2 regions of the Streptomyces sp. NPDC052052 genome follow, and region 1 is predicted to be linked to the other one. Evidence: riboswitches for the same ligand, from Rfam matches in the RefSeq annotation. Region 1 holds a riboswitch; the other holds the start of a gene.
The links. A riboswitch is a leader RNA that binds a small molecule or an ion and turns the genes downstream of it on or off. The one in region 1 is predicted to bind glycine.
Positions count from the first base shown of each region.

Region 2: it holds a riboswitch for glycine, as region 1 does, so the genes downstream of both, gcvT (glycine cleavage system aminomethyltransferase GcvT) here and gcvP (aminomethyl-transferring glycine dehydrogenase) in region 1, are expected to answer to the same signal.

Region 1 covers NZ_JBFAWU010000036.1:8,440-15,286, forward strand. The annotation lists gene AB0L71_RS30720 (MerR family transcriptional regulator) at 1-141, shown strand, start outside; gene AB0L71_RS30725 (DNA polymerase IV) at 199-1,671, shown strand; gene AB0L71_RS30730 (PRC-barrel domain-containing protein) at 1,596-1,964, opposite strand; glycine riboswitch at 2,078-2,174, shown strand; gene gcvP (aminomethyl-transferring glycine dehydrogenase) at 2,369-5,254, shown strand; gene AB0L71_RS30740 (DUF5999 family protein) at 5,342-5,548, opposite strand; gene AB0L71_RS30745 (hypothetical protein) at 5,871-6,464, opposite strand.
Region 2 covers NZ_JBFAWU010000004.1:267,037-273,883, forward strand. The annotation lists gene gcvH (glycine cleavage system protein GcvH) at 1-348, opposite strand, end outside; gene gcvT (glycine cleavage system aminomethyltransferase GcvT) at 440-1,564, opposite strand; glycine riboswitch at 1,706-1,801, opposite strand; partial or broken gene AB0L71_RS07050 (AAA family ATPase) at 1,953-2,618, shown strand; gene AB0L71_RS07055 (enhanced serine sensitivity protein SseB) at 2,717-3,487, shown strand; gene AB0L71_RS07060 (enhanced serine sensitivity protein SseB C-terminal domain-containing protein) at 3,661-4,437, shown strand; gene AB0L71_RS07065 (ABC transporter permease) at 4,829-5,821, shown strand; gene AB0L71_RS07070 (ABC transporter substrate-binding protein) at 5,926-6,847, shown strand, end outside.

The DNA.
Region 1 (6,847 bases):
GGTATCGCCGTGGGCGTGGTGTGGCAGGACGTCGATGCGGCCCTGTCCCAGCTGCACGGCGAGCGCGTGGACACCGGCGAGACCCTGATCGGGAACAACCCCACCGATGAGCTGGCGCGGCGGCGCAACCGCGCCGGGTGACCCGGCAGTCGAATCGGGGGCAGCACATGTCAGTGCTGTGCGGCAACATCGATTGATGTGAGAGCTGCTCCCACCATCCTGCATCTGGACATGGATGCCTTCTACGCCTCTGCCGAGCAGGCGGCGAAGCCCAGCCTGCGCGGCAAGCCGGTCGTGGTGGGCGGGCTCGGGCCACGCGGGGTCGTCGCCACCGCGTCGTACGAGGCACGGCGTTTCGGGGTGCATTCCGCGATGCCCACGGCTCAGGCCAGACGGCTGGCCCCCAATGCGGCGTATCTGGCTCCCCGTTTCTCGCTGTACCGGATGGTCAGTGATCAGGTCATGGAGTTGCTGGGGCGGCTCTCTCCACTGGTGGAGCCGCTCAGCCTGGACGAGGCCTTCGTCGATTTGGAAGCCGGTGGGACGGCCGATGACCGTGCTTCCGCCCTGGAGATCGGTGAGCAGCTGCGTGCGGCCATCAAGGCGGTCACCGGGCTCACCGGCTCGGTCGGGCTCGCCGGTTCCAAGATGCTGGCCAAGATCGCTTCGGAGCAGGCGAAACCGGACGGCCTGTTCCTCATAGAGCCCGGGACGGAGCGCGAGCTTCTCGCGCCCATGCCGGTACGGACCCTGCCCGGCGTCGGCCCGGCGACGGCGGACCATCTGCGCCGAGCGGGGATGACGACGGTCAACGACCTGGCCGAGGCCGGTGAGGCGGAACTCGTGCGTCTCCTGGGGAAGGCACACGGCGGCTCCCTCCACCGCATGGCGTTCGGATACGACGACCGGCCCGTGGTCGCGGAGCGGGACGCGAAATCGGTCTCGGTCGAGGACACCTTCGACACCGACCTGCACGACAGGGTGCGCATCAGGCTCGAGGTGGACCGGCTGGCCGACCGATGCGTCCAGCGACTGAGGGGTGCGGGGCGGTCCGGACGCACCGTGGTGCTGAAGGTTCGCCGGTACGACTTCTCCACGCTCACGAGGTCCGAGACGCTGCGAGGACCCACGGACGACCTCTCCGTGGTCCGAGAAGCCGCCGCACGGCTCCTGGAGGCCGTGGACACCACCGGAGGCGTGCGACTCCTGGGAGTGGGCGTCACGGGCCTTGCCGACTACACGCAGGAAGACCTCTTCGCCCAGGCCGCCGGTGAACGGGCCGCGGCCGAGGAGAAGGCCGAGGAGACAGCCGAGGGGGAGGTCGCGGCGGTGGGTGAGCGGGACGCGTCGGGGCACGGCGAACCGGAGGATGCCCGGACGGCCGCCGAGCTGCTCGCCGCACGGTGCTGGAGCGCCGGTCACGATGTGCGGCATGACTGCTACGGACACGGCTGGGTACAGGGCAGCGGCCTCGGCCGGGTGACGGTGCGGTTCGAGGAACCAGGATCGGAGCCCGGCCGGGTGCGTACGTTCCGGACCGACGATCCGGAACTGCAGCCGGCCGATCCGCTGCCGCTGGTGCGGGACCCGGTGGACTACTCGTCCTGGCCGGCCAGTCTGCCGAAGTCCCTGTCCGGGGCGGTCTCCCCGGGCGGGGAGTCCAGACCGTAGTGGCGGTAGAGCTGGAGTTCCTGCTCCGGTGAGAGGTGGCGACCGACACCGAAGTCGGGCGCGTCCTTGATCAAGGCCCGGTCGAAGGGGACGCGGAGCACATCCTCCAGGAATTCGCTGGGCTCCAGGGGGACGAACGCGTCCCGGCTGAAGAGTCCGGTTCGTACGGCGGCCCACTCGGGCACACCGGTCGCGTCGTCGAGGTACACCTCGTCCACGGTGCCGATCTTGGTGCCTTTGCGGTCGAACACCTTGCGGCCGATCAGGCGACGCGGATCGATGTCGGTCTGCACGGTCCCTCCCACTGGTCGCGGCTACTCCACTAGCACTACAGAAATGCAGATCCGGAGGGTTGGCCACTCGAGAATTCCGTGGCGAAGCCCGCTGGTAGGCTTGTCACGGCTGCTGACCCCGTGCGGGAGAGTCCTTCGGAGCGATTCCGAAGGCGCCGAAGGAGCAAATCCTCCCCGGAATCTCTCAGGCCCCCGTACCGCGCGGACGAGGTCACTCTGGAAAGCAGGGCGGGCTCCGTGCGGCCGAGTGCCAGTGCGGTTCCCTCCCTCACCGACGGTGAAAGCCGGTACGCCCCAGGGCGCGCCGGTGAAGCTCTCAGGTTGAGATGACAGAGGGGGAGGCCGTTCGGGCACCCGCGCCGTGGTGCCCCTCGCAGGTCCTGACAGACCAGGAGGCCTCCACAATGACCCCCCGTCGCGCTCCGCTCTCCCAGCTGGAGCAGGGCATTCCGTTCGCGCAGCGCCACATCGGCCCCGATGACGAGGCGCAGTCCAAGATGCTCGCCCAGGTCGGTTACGCCTCGCTGGACGAGCTGACCGCCGCAGCGGTGCCCGATGTCATCAAGAGCGCGGAGGCACTCCGGCTGCCGGCCGCCCGCACCGAGGCCGAGGTCCTCGCCGAGCTGCGCGCACTCGCCGACCGCAACCAGGTGCTGGCCCCGATGATCGGGCTCGGCTACTACGGCACCTTCACCCCTCCCGTGATCCTCCGGAACGTCATGGAGAACCCCGCCTGGTACACGGCCTACACGCCGTACCAGCCGGAGATCTCGCAGGGCAGGCTGGAGGCGCTCCTCAATTTCCAGACGATGGTCGCGGAGCTGACCGGTCTGCCCACCTCCGGCGCCTCCCTGCTCGACGAGGGCACCGCGGCCGCCGAGGCCATGGCGCTCGCGCGGCGCGTCGGCAAGGTCAGGAACGGTGTCTTCCTGGTCGACGCCGACGCCCTGCCGCAGACGATCGCCGTCATAGAGACCCGCGCCGAGCCGACCGGTGTCGAGGTAGTCGTCGCCGACCTCTCCGACGGCATCCCGGCAGAGATCGCGGAGCGCGGTGTCTTCGGTGTCCTGCTGCAGTACCCGGGCGCCTCCGGGGAGGTTCGGAACATCGAGCCCGTGATCGAGCAGGCCCACGAACTCGGGGCGGTCGTCACGGTCGCCGCCGATCTGCTGGCCCTGACCCTGCTCAGGTCGCCGGGCGACCTGGGCGCGGACATCGCGGTCGGCACCACGCAGCGTTTCGGTGTACCGATGGGCTTCGGCGGGCCGCACGCCGGCTTCATGGCCGTACGCGAGAAGTTCGCCCGCAGCCTTCCGGGCCGCCTCGTCGGTGTGTCCGTCGACGCGGACGGAAAGAAGGCCTACCGGCTTGCCCTGCAGACTCGCGAGCAGCACATTCGCCGCGAGAAGGCCACCAGCAACATCTGTACCGCACAGGTGCTGCTGGCCGTCATGGCCGGAATGTATGCGGTGTACCACGGCCCGGAGGGGCTGCGGACGATCGCCCGGCGCACCCACCGCTACGCGGCGATCCTGGCCGAGGGCCTGCGCGCCGGTGGCGTGGACGTCGTGAGCGGCGCCTACTTCGACACCCTGACCGTGCGCGTTCCGGGGAAGGCCGCGGAGGTCGTCGCGGGCGCCCGCGAACGCGGTGTCAACCTGCGACTCGTCGATGCCGACCTGGTCTCCCTCGCCTGCGACGAGACCACCACCCGTAAGCAGATCGCCGCCGTCTGGGCCGCCTTCGGCACTGCGGGGGACATCGAGGCGCTGGACGCCGTGGCGGCCGACGCACTGCCCGAGGACCTGCTGCGCACCGACACGATCCTCACCCACCCGGTCTTCCATCAGCACCGTTCCGAGACCGCGATGCTCCGCTACCTGCGCAGGCTCGCCGACCGGGACTACGCCCTGGACCGTGGGATGATCCCGCTCGGCTCCTGCACCATGAAGCTGAACGCGACCACCGAGATGGAGCCGATCACCTGGCCCGAGTTCGGTGCACTGCACCCCTTCGCGCCGACCGAGCAGGCAGCGGGTTTCCTCACGCTCATCAGGGAGCTGGAGGAGCGCCTCGCCGAAGTCACCGGGTACGACGCGGTCTCGATCCAGCCGAACGCCGGTTCGCAGGGCGAGTTCGCCGGTCTCCTCGCCGTGCGGGCGTACCACCGTGCCAACGGTGACGACCAGCGGACCGTCTGCCTCATCCCCTCCTCCGCGCACGGCACCAATGCCGCCAGCGCCGTGATGGCCGGCATGAAGGTCGTCGTCGTGAAGACCACCGATGACGGCGAGGTCGACATCGAGGACCTCCGGGCCAAGATCGAGAAGCACCGCGAGGAGCTTGCGGTGCTCATGATCACGTACCCGTCGACGCACGGGGTCTTCGAGGAGCACGTCGCCGACCTCTGCGCCGAGGTCCATGACGCCGGCGGTCAGGTGTACGTCGACGGCGCCAACCTCAACGCGCTGGTCGGACTGGCCAAGCCGGGCCGGTTCGGTGGAGATGTCTCGCACCTGAACCTGCACAAGACCTTCTGCATCCCGCACGGCGGCGGTGGTCCGGGCGTCGGACCGGTCGGTGTGCGCGCGCACCTCGCACCGTATCTGCCGAACCACCCGCTCCAGTCGGCGGCTGGGCCCGAGACCGGTGTCGGACCGATCTCGGCCGCTCCGTGGGGCTCGGCGGGCATTCTGCCCATCTCCTGGGCGTACGTACGTCTGATGGGCGGCGAGGGGCTGAAGCGTGCGACACAGGTTGCCGTTCTCGCCGCCAACTACATCGCCAAGCGTCTCGAACCGCACTACCCGATCCTGTACAACGGCCCTGCCGGGCTCGTCGCGCACGAGTGCATCGTGGACCTGCGGCCGATCTCCAAGGACACCGGTGTCAGTGTCGACGACATCGCCAAGCGCCTGATCGACTACGGATTCCACTCGCCGACCATGTCGTTCCCGGTTGCCGGAACGCTGATGATCGAACCCACCGAGAGCGAGGATCTCGCGGAACTCGACCGATTCTGCGACACGATGATCGCTATTCGTGGCGAGATCGAGAAGGTGGCATCCGGTGAGTGGAGGGCGGACGACAACCCGCTCCGCAACGCCCCGCACACTGCGGCGATGCTCGGTCAGGAGTGGGACCACGGCTACAGCCGGGAGACTGCCGTCTTCCCGGCAGGGGTCTCGGCCGCCGACAAGTACTGGCCTCCGGTGCGCCGGATCGACGGTGCTTTCGGTGACCGCAACCTGGTCTGCTCCTGCCCGCCGCTGGACGAGTACGACAGCTGAGGTGTGAGCGTCAGGGTGTGACGCGGACCTGCGTCGGGGCCGGTGCGGAGACTTCTCCGGGCCGGCCCCCGTTCGTCCCGGCCGGGGTCAGGCGGCCTTCACCACCCGGTCGGCCCCCAGGGGGCGATGCGGGGCGATGACCTGCCCGTCCGGGAGCAGCTCACCGGTGTCCTCGAAGAGGAGGACGCCGTTGCACAGCAGGCTCCAGCCCTGTTCCGGGTGGTGCGCCGTCAGACGGGCGGCCTCCCGGTCGGCGGAGTCGGCGGTCGGGCAGGGTGGCTGATGTTGACACATGGATGGGTTCTTTCGCTGCGTTGTGGTGAAGGTCCTGCGGCTCGATGAGGTGTTCATGGCCGCCTCCCCCCGTATCGATCGGTCCAGCCCCAGTGTTGCGCCACAGACGACGTTCCGCAGGGATTTCGCAGCAGCGCTCCTCCTTGCTCGCAGGACGCATCACCCGGCCGGACGGTTCGGGGCAACTGCACTGCCAGTTCGGGGGGTTCGGGGTGGTCGGACCGGACTAGTCCGGATGGGCCGGGTGCGTGCAGGGCAGCGCCGTGCCCCGTGACCGGGAACGGCGGCGGGGCATCGGCAGCAAGGCGGGACGCGGCGGCGGTCAGGCAGGCGATCCGAGCAGCGGGCCGGGACCAGGAGGGATGCGCAGCGTCATCATGCGGAGCAGATCGGCGACCCGGTGCGGGCGATGCGCGGCGATACCCGGTGGCGCGGGAGCCAGCGGTACCAGGAGATCGTCGGGCCCGAGGGCCCCGCCGGACGCATCGGCCTCGGTATCGCCGTGCAACCAGAGCGCCAGCATGTAGAGCCCCGGAATGGACAGCAGTCGTGGTTGGTAGTGCGGCGTCAACGTCTCGGCCTGGCGCACGGCGAGTTCGGTCGAGGCGAGGTACGGCCCCTCGAAGAAGCGCGAGAAGGCCCAGCCGTCCGGAGTGAGCATGGTGTCCGCCGCGGCGACGGCACGATCCGAGTCGCGGATCAGGAAGCGCCACGCGGTGAGCCGGGTGGCGGGCGCGAGCCCGTCGGGGCCGATCCGGTCCAGCGCATGGACGGGGAGCGGGAGTTCGGGGCTCAGTGGTCCCTGGGCGGCTCGGAGAGCCGGTGTGCGGGCCTCACGGACTGCGGTGGGTGAACCGAGCGCCGTGAGGACACTGCGCAGAGCGGGTGCGGGAGCCGGAGGAACATGCAGCGGCATAGTGGGTCGCCTCTCGCTTCGGAGACACGGTGGTGCGTGGGCGGGTGCAGACGGCGCTGTCGGCATGTGGGGCCAGAGGGGCCGGTGACCGAGCCGGTGCGTCAACTCTCTGCCTCGTCCGCGAAGTTTATACGACACGTGTTCACGCGGTGATTCCACTGGCAGTGCAGCTATTGCTGACAAGGCAGGTTCAGGACTTTATTATGCGGAGATTCTGATGATTCGTCGTCAGCGGCACGGCTGTCGTCAGGGATTTCTCCCAGGACGCGGTCGGCCGAAACGTGCCGGTGTATTCATCGCCCGTCGTCCGGCGAAAACCGGCACTGCTTCATGCCGAGGGAATGTGCCGCCGGACAGTCGCCCTCACATTACTGCCTCGGCGG
Region 2 (6,847 bases), on a different contig from region 1:
GGCGGAGAGCAGGTCCTCCGGCTCCTCCGCCACGCGTACCTTGAACAGCCAGCCGCCCTCGAAAGGAGCGGAGTTCACCAGCGACGGGTCGTCCACCACGTCCTGGTTCGCGGCGGTCACCTCGCCGGTCACCGGCGAGTACAGGTCGCTCACCGACTTGGTCGACTCCAGCTCGCCGCAGGTCTCGCCCGCGGTCACCGTGTCACCGACCTCCGGGAGCTGGGCGAAGACGACATCGCCGAGCGCGTTGGCGGCGAATTCGGTGATGCCGACCGTGGCCACACCGTCCTCGACGGCCGACAGCCACTCGTGCTCCTTGCTGTAACGCAGCTGCTGGGGGTTGCTCATGACCTGAATTCTCCTGTACGCGGGGGAGTGCTGGTGAACGGTGGTCTTACGGTGTGAGACGCGATTGCGTCACTTCGGAGGGGTTCGGACGTCACTTCTGACGCTTGTAGAACGGGAGCGCCACGACCTCGTACGGCTCGTGGCTGCCCCGGATGTCCACTCCGACGCCCGTGGTGCCGGGCGTGGCGTGCGCGGCGTCCACGTACGCGAGGGCGATCGGCTTGCCCAGGGTGGGCGACGGGGCGCCCGAGGTGACGTGACCGACGACCTCGCCGCCGGCGACCACGGAGAAGCCGGCGCGCGGTACCCGGCGGCCCTCGGCGACCAGTCCGACCAGCTTGCGGGGCGGGGCGGTCTCGGCGCGCTCGGCGGCGGCCCTCAGGGCCTCGCGGCCGACGAAGTCGCCCTCCTTCTCGAACTTCACGACCCGGCCCAGGCCGGCGTCGAACGGGGTCAGCTCGGTGGTCAGCTCATGTCCGTAGAGCGGCATGCCGGCCTCCAGGCGCAGCGTGTCGCGGCAGGAGAGCCCGCACGGGACCAGGCCGTGGGAGGCACCCGCCTCGGTGAGGGCCTTCCAGAGCTGCTCGGCGTGCTCGGGGGCGACGAACAGTTCGAAGCCGTCCTCGCCGGTGTAGCCGGTACGTGCGATCAGCGCGGGGACACCGGCGACCGTGCCGGGCAGACCGGCGTAGTACTTCAGGCCGTCCAGGTCCGCGTCGGTGACGGCGGCCAGGATGGCGGGGGACTCGGGGCCCTGGACGGCGAGCAGCGCGTACGCGTCACGGTCGTCGCGCACCTCGGCGTCGAATCCCTCGGCCCGCGCGGTCAGCGCGTCCAGCACGACCTGGGCGTTGCCCGCGTTGGCGACGACCAGGTACTCGGGGGCCTCGGCCTCGCCGAGGCGGTAGACGATCAGGTCGTCGAGGATGCCGCCGTCCTCGGCGCAGATCATGGTGTAGCGGGCGCGGCCCGCGGCGACGGTGCCGATGTTGCCGACCAGCGCGAAGTCCAGGAAGGCCGCGGCCTCGGGGCCGGTGACGGTGATCTCGCCCATGTGCGACAGGTCGAAGAGACCGGCCCGGGTGCGGACCGCGTGGTGCTCGTCGCGCTCGCTGCCGTACCGCAGGGGCATGTCCCAGCCCGCGAAGTCGGTCATGGTCGCGCCCAGCGAACGGTGCAGTGCATCGAGGGCGGTGAGACGGGGGGCGGTGCTCATGAGTGTGGCTCCCAGGGCATGACGAGGAGGACGATCCCTCCCCATCTGTCATCGGAACCTGAGAGGTTCGCCGAGAGCCCTGGAGGGGTCGCGGCTTGCACCTTGGGTGGGGCCGCCGGGCGGCCCGCTTTTCAGATCTGCCTCATCCACGCGGTACGGGGCCTGAGAGATTCAAGGGAGGAACTTGCTCCTTCGGCGCCCGGCACACAGTGACCGGAGCTCTCCCGCGCGGATTCAAGCGGCCTTTATGCAGTTGGCGGGCTCATCATCGCACGCATCGCGATGGAGTGACGCCCCGGTCCCGCACGGGCTTCCGGCGGCGTGGACGGTTGTGCCACATTGCCTTTTCTTTACACTCCATGGGCATACGTGAGGTGAGGGGGACGTGATGACGTCGCAGCACTCCGCGGCGACCGTGGGAGCCGCGCACGAGTCGGTGCCCGCACAGCCGGGGGCTCCGGCCACCACCACGCCCGGTCCGCGCGCGCCGGTCCTGCGGGATCTGCGGGAGCGGGCCGGACACAGTCCGCGCAGCCTGCACTTCGCGGCCGGTGACGTGGTGGTGGTCTCCGGGCTGCCCGGAAGCGGCAAGTCGACGCTCATCCGCAGAGCGGTCACCACGGCCCGCGCCATCGACTCCCAGGACACCCGGGACCGCTGGGCGCACAAGATGCCCCGATTATTTCCTTACGCCCTCTATCGCCCGCTCGTCCGTGCCGACCACTACTGGGGCCTGTGGCGGGTGCTGCGCTCCGGCGAGTCCGTCGTCGTCCACGACTGCGGAACCCAGGCGTGGGTACGCGGCTGGCTGGCCCGTGACGTGCGGCGTCGGGGTCGTGATCTCCACCTCGTCCTGCTCGACGTCACGCCGCGGACGGCGAAGGAGGGCCAGCGCGACCGCGGGCGCGGCGTCTCCGGATACGCGTTCGCCCGGCACCGCCGGGCGGTGCGGAGGCTGCTGCGGGGCGTCGAGGCCGGCCTGCTGCCGCCCGGGTGTGCCTCGGCCATCCTGCTGGACCGGGAGGCGGCGGCGGAGCTGGGCCTGATTGCTTTCGAGCCCTTACGGAGCGGTCCGGGGCGGGCGAAAGACCGAGAGGATCGGGCCCGGAACGCTAACCTTCTGGCGGAAGACTCGGGCAAGAAGGGGAAGCAGTGGACATTCCGGCACAGGTCCCGTCCCATCCGCAGAGCGGATGGCCGGCCAACGAGCTCGAAGAAGTCCTGACGGCCTCGATGGGCGTCCCGGGGGCGGGCGGACGGCTCGTCGAGGTGCTCGGACGGAGCCAGGTCTGGGTACCCCTGCCCAAGGGCGGCGGACCCGACTCCGTCGCCCTGGATCTGCCCACGCTGGAGATCGAGGGTGCCGCGTACGTGCCCGTGTTCAGCTCCGAACAGCAGTTCGTCAGCTGTGTCGGCACTTCCATGCCGTTCACCGTCGCGCCCGCTCGCGATTTCGCCCGCGGCCTGCCCCCGCAGCTCGGCATCGCGGTCAACCCGGGCGGGGCCGTCGGCCTGCCGCTGCCGCCGCCCGCCGTGGCCGAGCTCTGCCGCGTCGGGCGTACCCCGCTGGACGGTCCGGCCACCGGAGGCAGGGTCCGGCTCTACGAACCGTCCTGGCAGGAGGAACCCGTCGACTTCCTCTCCGCGGCGGCCGGTGAATTCGAGCAGAGCGGTGTCGTGCTCACCGCCCGCCGGACGCTGGCCAGCATCGAGGGCGACGAACCCGTGCTCTTCGTCGGCGTCGAGCTCTCCTCCTGGGAGGAAAGCGTGCGCAACGTCCCGATGGACGCCCTCGGCCGTGCGCTCGGCCGGGTCGAGGTGCCCTGGCCGGTCAACCTCGTCCTGCTCGACATGACACAGGACCCGGTCGGCGACTGGATGCGGGAGAAGGTCCGGCCGTTCTACCGTCGCGAGACCGCGTAGCGGCCGGTGCCGCCCGACGGCCTCCGGGCGGGCCACCGCACCGGTCCGAGGCGTCAAGTCGGTGTCAGGACCGGCGCATAAGCTGGTTTGATGGCTGGTGCCTCGGCACCGTGCCGCACCCGTGTGCCCCGGGAGCGGTGGGCCGAACAGTGGATCGAGAGGGGCGGAACCAGGTGACTGCGTCAGGCACCGCGGCGGCCGGGCAGGTCGAGCACATGCTGCGCCAAGTGACGCCCGGGCGCTACGACGCGTACGAGGCGCTGCTGCACGCTCTCGCGAACGGCCACATCTGGATGCTCCTCTGGCACGGCCAGGCGGGTTCGCCCGACGCCCAGTACGGGAACATGGAGGTCGACGGCCTCGGCTACGCCCCCTGTGTCACCTCTGCCCAGGAGCTCTCGGCCAGCGGCTGGAACCGGGCCCACGAACTCGTCACCGGTCGTGACATCGCCCGCACCCTCTTCCCGGACCGCTGGGGCATCTGGCTCAACCCGCATGCCCCCGGCGGCGGTGTCGGCATCCCCTGGCTGGATCTGCGCCGGATCGCCACCGGCCTCGACCGGATGCCCGCGGGCCCGCTCCGGCTCACCGAACCGGCCGTCGAGACCCCGCAGTTCTACGCCCTGCTGACGCAGAACGCCCATCACACCCCGGTGATCCGCTCGCTGCGCCGCGCCTGGGTGCAGCCCGCGCTCGGCGTTCCGTATCTCGCCATCGGGCTCGACCTCTACGACACGAGCCAGACCTCGGTCGACGCGGTGCGCGCGATGATGCAGCAGTCGATCGGCGCGGTCCCGGACGGACTTCCCGTCTCCACCGTCGCGATGTCCGACGAGTACGACCCGGTCGCGATGTGGCTGCGCGCCAACTCCCGTCCGTTCTACGACCGCGAGGCGCACATGGCGCCCGCTCCCGCCACGGGTTACGGCTACCCCCCGGTCCACGGCTGACCGACCTGGACGCACTGTCAATTGGCGCCGGGATGACCCCTGTTGGGGCACCTGTCCGATCTGGGCGAAGAGTGTCGACTTGGTTCGCTGGGGCGACCACGGGGTCCGGATAACGGAACCTGGCTGACCACATCACGGTTGCGCATCCATTCCCCGTCAGGGCTGGCGGGTGATCCGTGACGCGTTGAAGACTCCCCGCAACGAGAAGTGTGCGGCGCCCTGTGCGACCTGCGGCTTCTGGTTGGACAGTTGAACTGCTCCACTCGCACCACCTGCTTCTTCCGCACCACCCGAACCAACGTGCGACGTGCACCTGTGAAGTGAACAAGCCGCTACCGCGGCGGGCACGGGCCGGCCACAGTCGGTCGAGCCGAGAGGGGTCCCCACAACGATGACGGCACCACTGCACGACAGCGCGGCCGAGACTGCGACCGTCGATGTCACGACCGATGCCTCGGCCAAGGACATCGAAGGCCGTTCGCCAGGGCGTATTGCCTGGATGCGGCTGAAGCGCGACAAGGTGGCGCTCGCCGGCGGTGTGGTCGTACTCCTGTTGATTTTGGTCGCGGTGTTCGCACCCCTGATCGTGAATCTCCTCGGCCACCCGCCGAACGAATTCCACGAGGACCTGCTCGACCCGGACCTCGGTATCCCCAAGGGCTCCTTCGGCGGCATGAGTTCGGACTACCTGCTGGGTGTCGAACCCACCAACGGCCGCGACGTGTTCAGCCGCATCGTCTACGGCGCGCGCATCTCGCTGCTGGTCGCCTTCCTCGCCGCGATGGTCTCCGTGGTCATCGGCAGCATCCTCGGCGCGGTGGCCGGCTTCTTCGGTGGCTGGGTCGACGCGCTCATCAGCCGGCTGATGGACCTGCTGCTCGCCTTCCCGCAGCTGCTGTTCACCATCGCTCTCGTCTCGGTCGTGCCCAACTCCCTCTGGGGTCTCACCGGTTCGGGCGTCAGGATGGGCGTCCTGATCGTGGTGATCGGCTTCTTCGGGTGGCCGTACATCGGACGTATCGTCCGGGGGCAGACGATGTCCCTGCGCGAGCGCGAGTACGTCGAGGCGGCGCGCAGCCTGGGCGCCGGACGGGGTTACATCCTCTTCAAGGAGCTGCTGCCCAACCTGGTCGCGCCGATTCTCGTCTACTCCACACTGATCATCCCGACCAACATCCTCAGTGAGGCCGCGCTCAGTTACCTGGGTGCGGGTGTGAAGCCGCCGACCGCCTCGTGGGGAAAGATGCTCTCCGACGCGATCAACACCTACCAGGCGGACCCGACATACATGGTGGTCCCCGGACTCGCGATCTTCATCACCGTTCTGGCATTCAATCTCTTCGGTGACGGGCTGCGTGACGCCCTCGACCCGAAGGGAAGCTGAACCGAACCACAAGGTATCCGGCGCGAGCCGGTTGGCACACGATCGACCGTCGGGGGCGGACTGCGCACCCACGGGCTACACCACATCACGGAGGTTGCAAGACAGTGAATCGCTCACGGAAGGCAGTTGCCCTCACGGCCCTCGCGGCCGCGGTTGCGCTGACCGCAACCGCTTGTGGCGGAGGTGACGACGACAAGAAGGACTCCTCGAGCCAGGGCGCCGGTTACGACGCGGCCACCAAGGGCAAGGTCATCAACGCGTCCGACAAGAAGGGTGGCACGCTGAAGCTGATGTCCCCTCAGGACGTCGACTTCCTCGACCCGGCCCGTGCCTACTACGGCTTCGTCTGGAACATGCAGCGGCTGTACGTCCGCCAGCTGCTCGCGTACGACTCGAAGCCCGGTGAGGCCGGCACCAAGCTGGTCCCCGACCTCGCCGAGGCGCTGCCGACGCTGAGCAACGGCGGCAAGACGTACACCTTCAAGCTGAAGTCCGGTGTCAAGTTCGAGGACGGCACGCCGATCACCTCGAAGGACATCAAGTACGGCATCGAGCGCGTCTTCGCGCAGGACGTCCTCTCCGGCGGCCCGACCTACCTGATCGACCTCCTCGACCAGGGCCAGAACTACCCCGGCCCCTACAAGGACAAGGACCCCGACAAGCTGGGTCTGAAGTCGGTCCAGACGCCGGACGACCAGACGATCGTCTTCAACCTGAAGAAGGCGAACTCGGACTTCTCGTACCTGATGGCCATGGGCGACTCCTCGCCGGTTCCGGCTGCCAAGGACGACGGCGCGAAGTACACCAACCACCCGGTCGCGACCGGCCCGTACAAGGTCCAGTCCTTCGTCGCCGGCAAGGAGACGGTCTTCGTACGGAACCCCAACTGGGACCCGAAGACGGACCCGATCCGCAAGGGTCTGCCGGACAAGGTCACGTTCACCGTGACCTCGAACCCGGACGACATGGACGCGCGTCTGCTCTCGGGCGACGTGGACTACGCGGTCGACGGCACCGGTGTCCAGC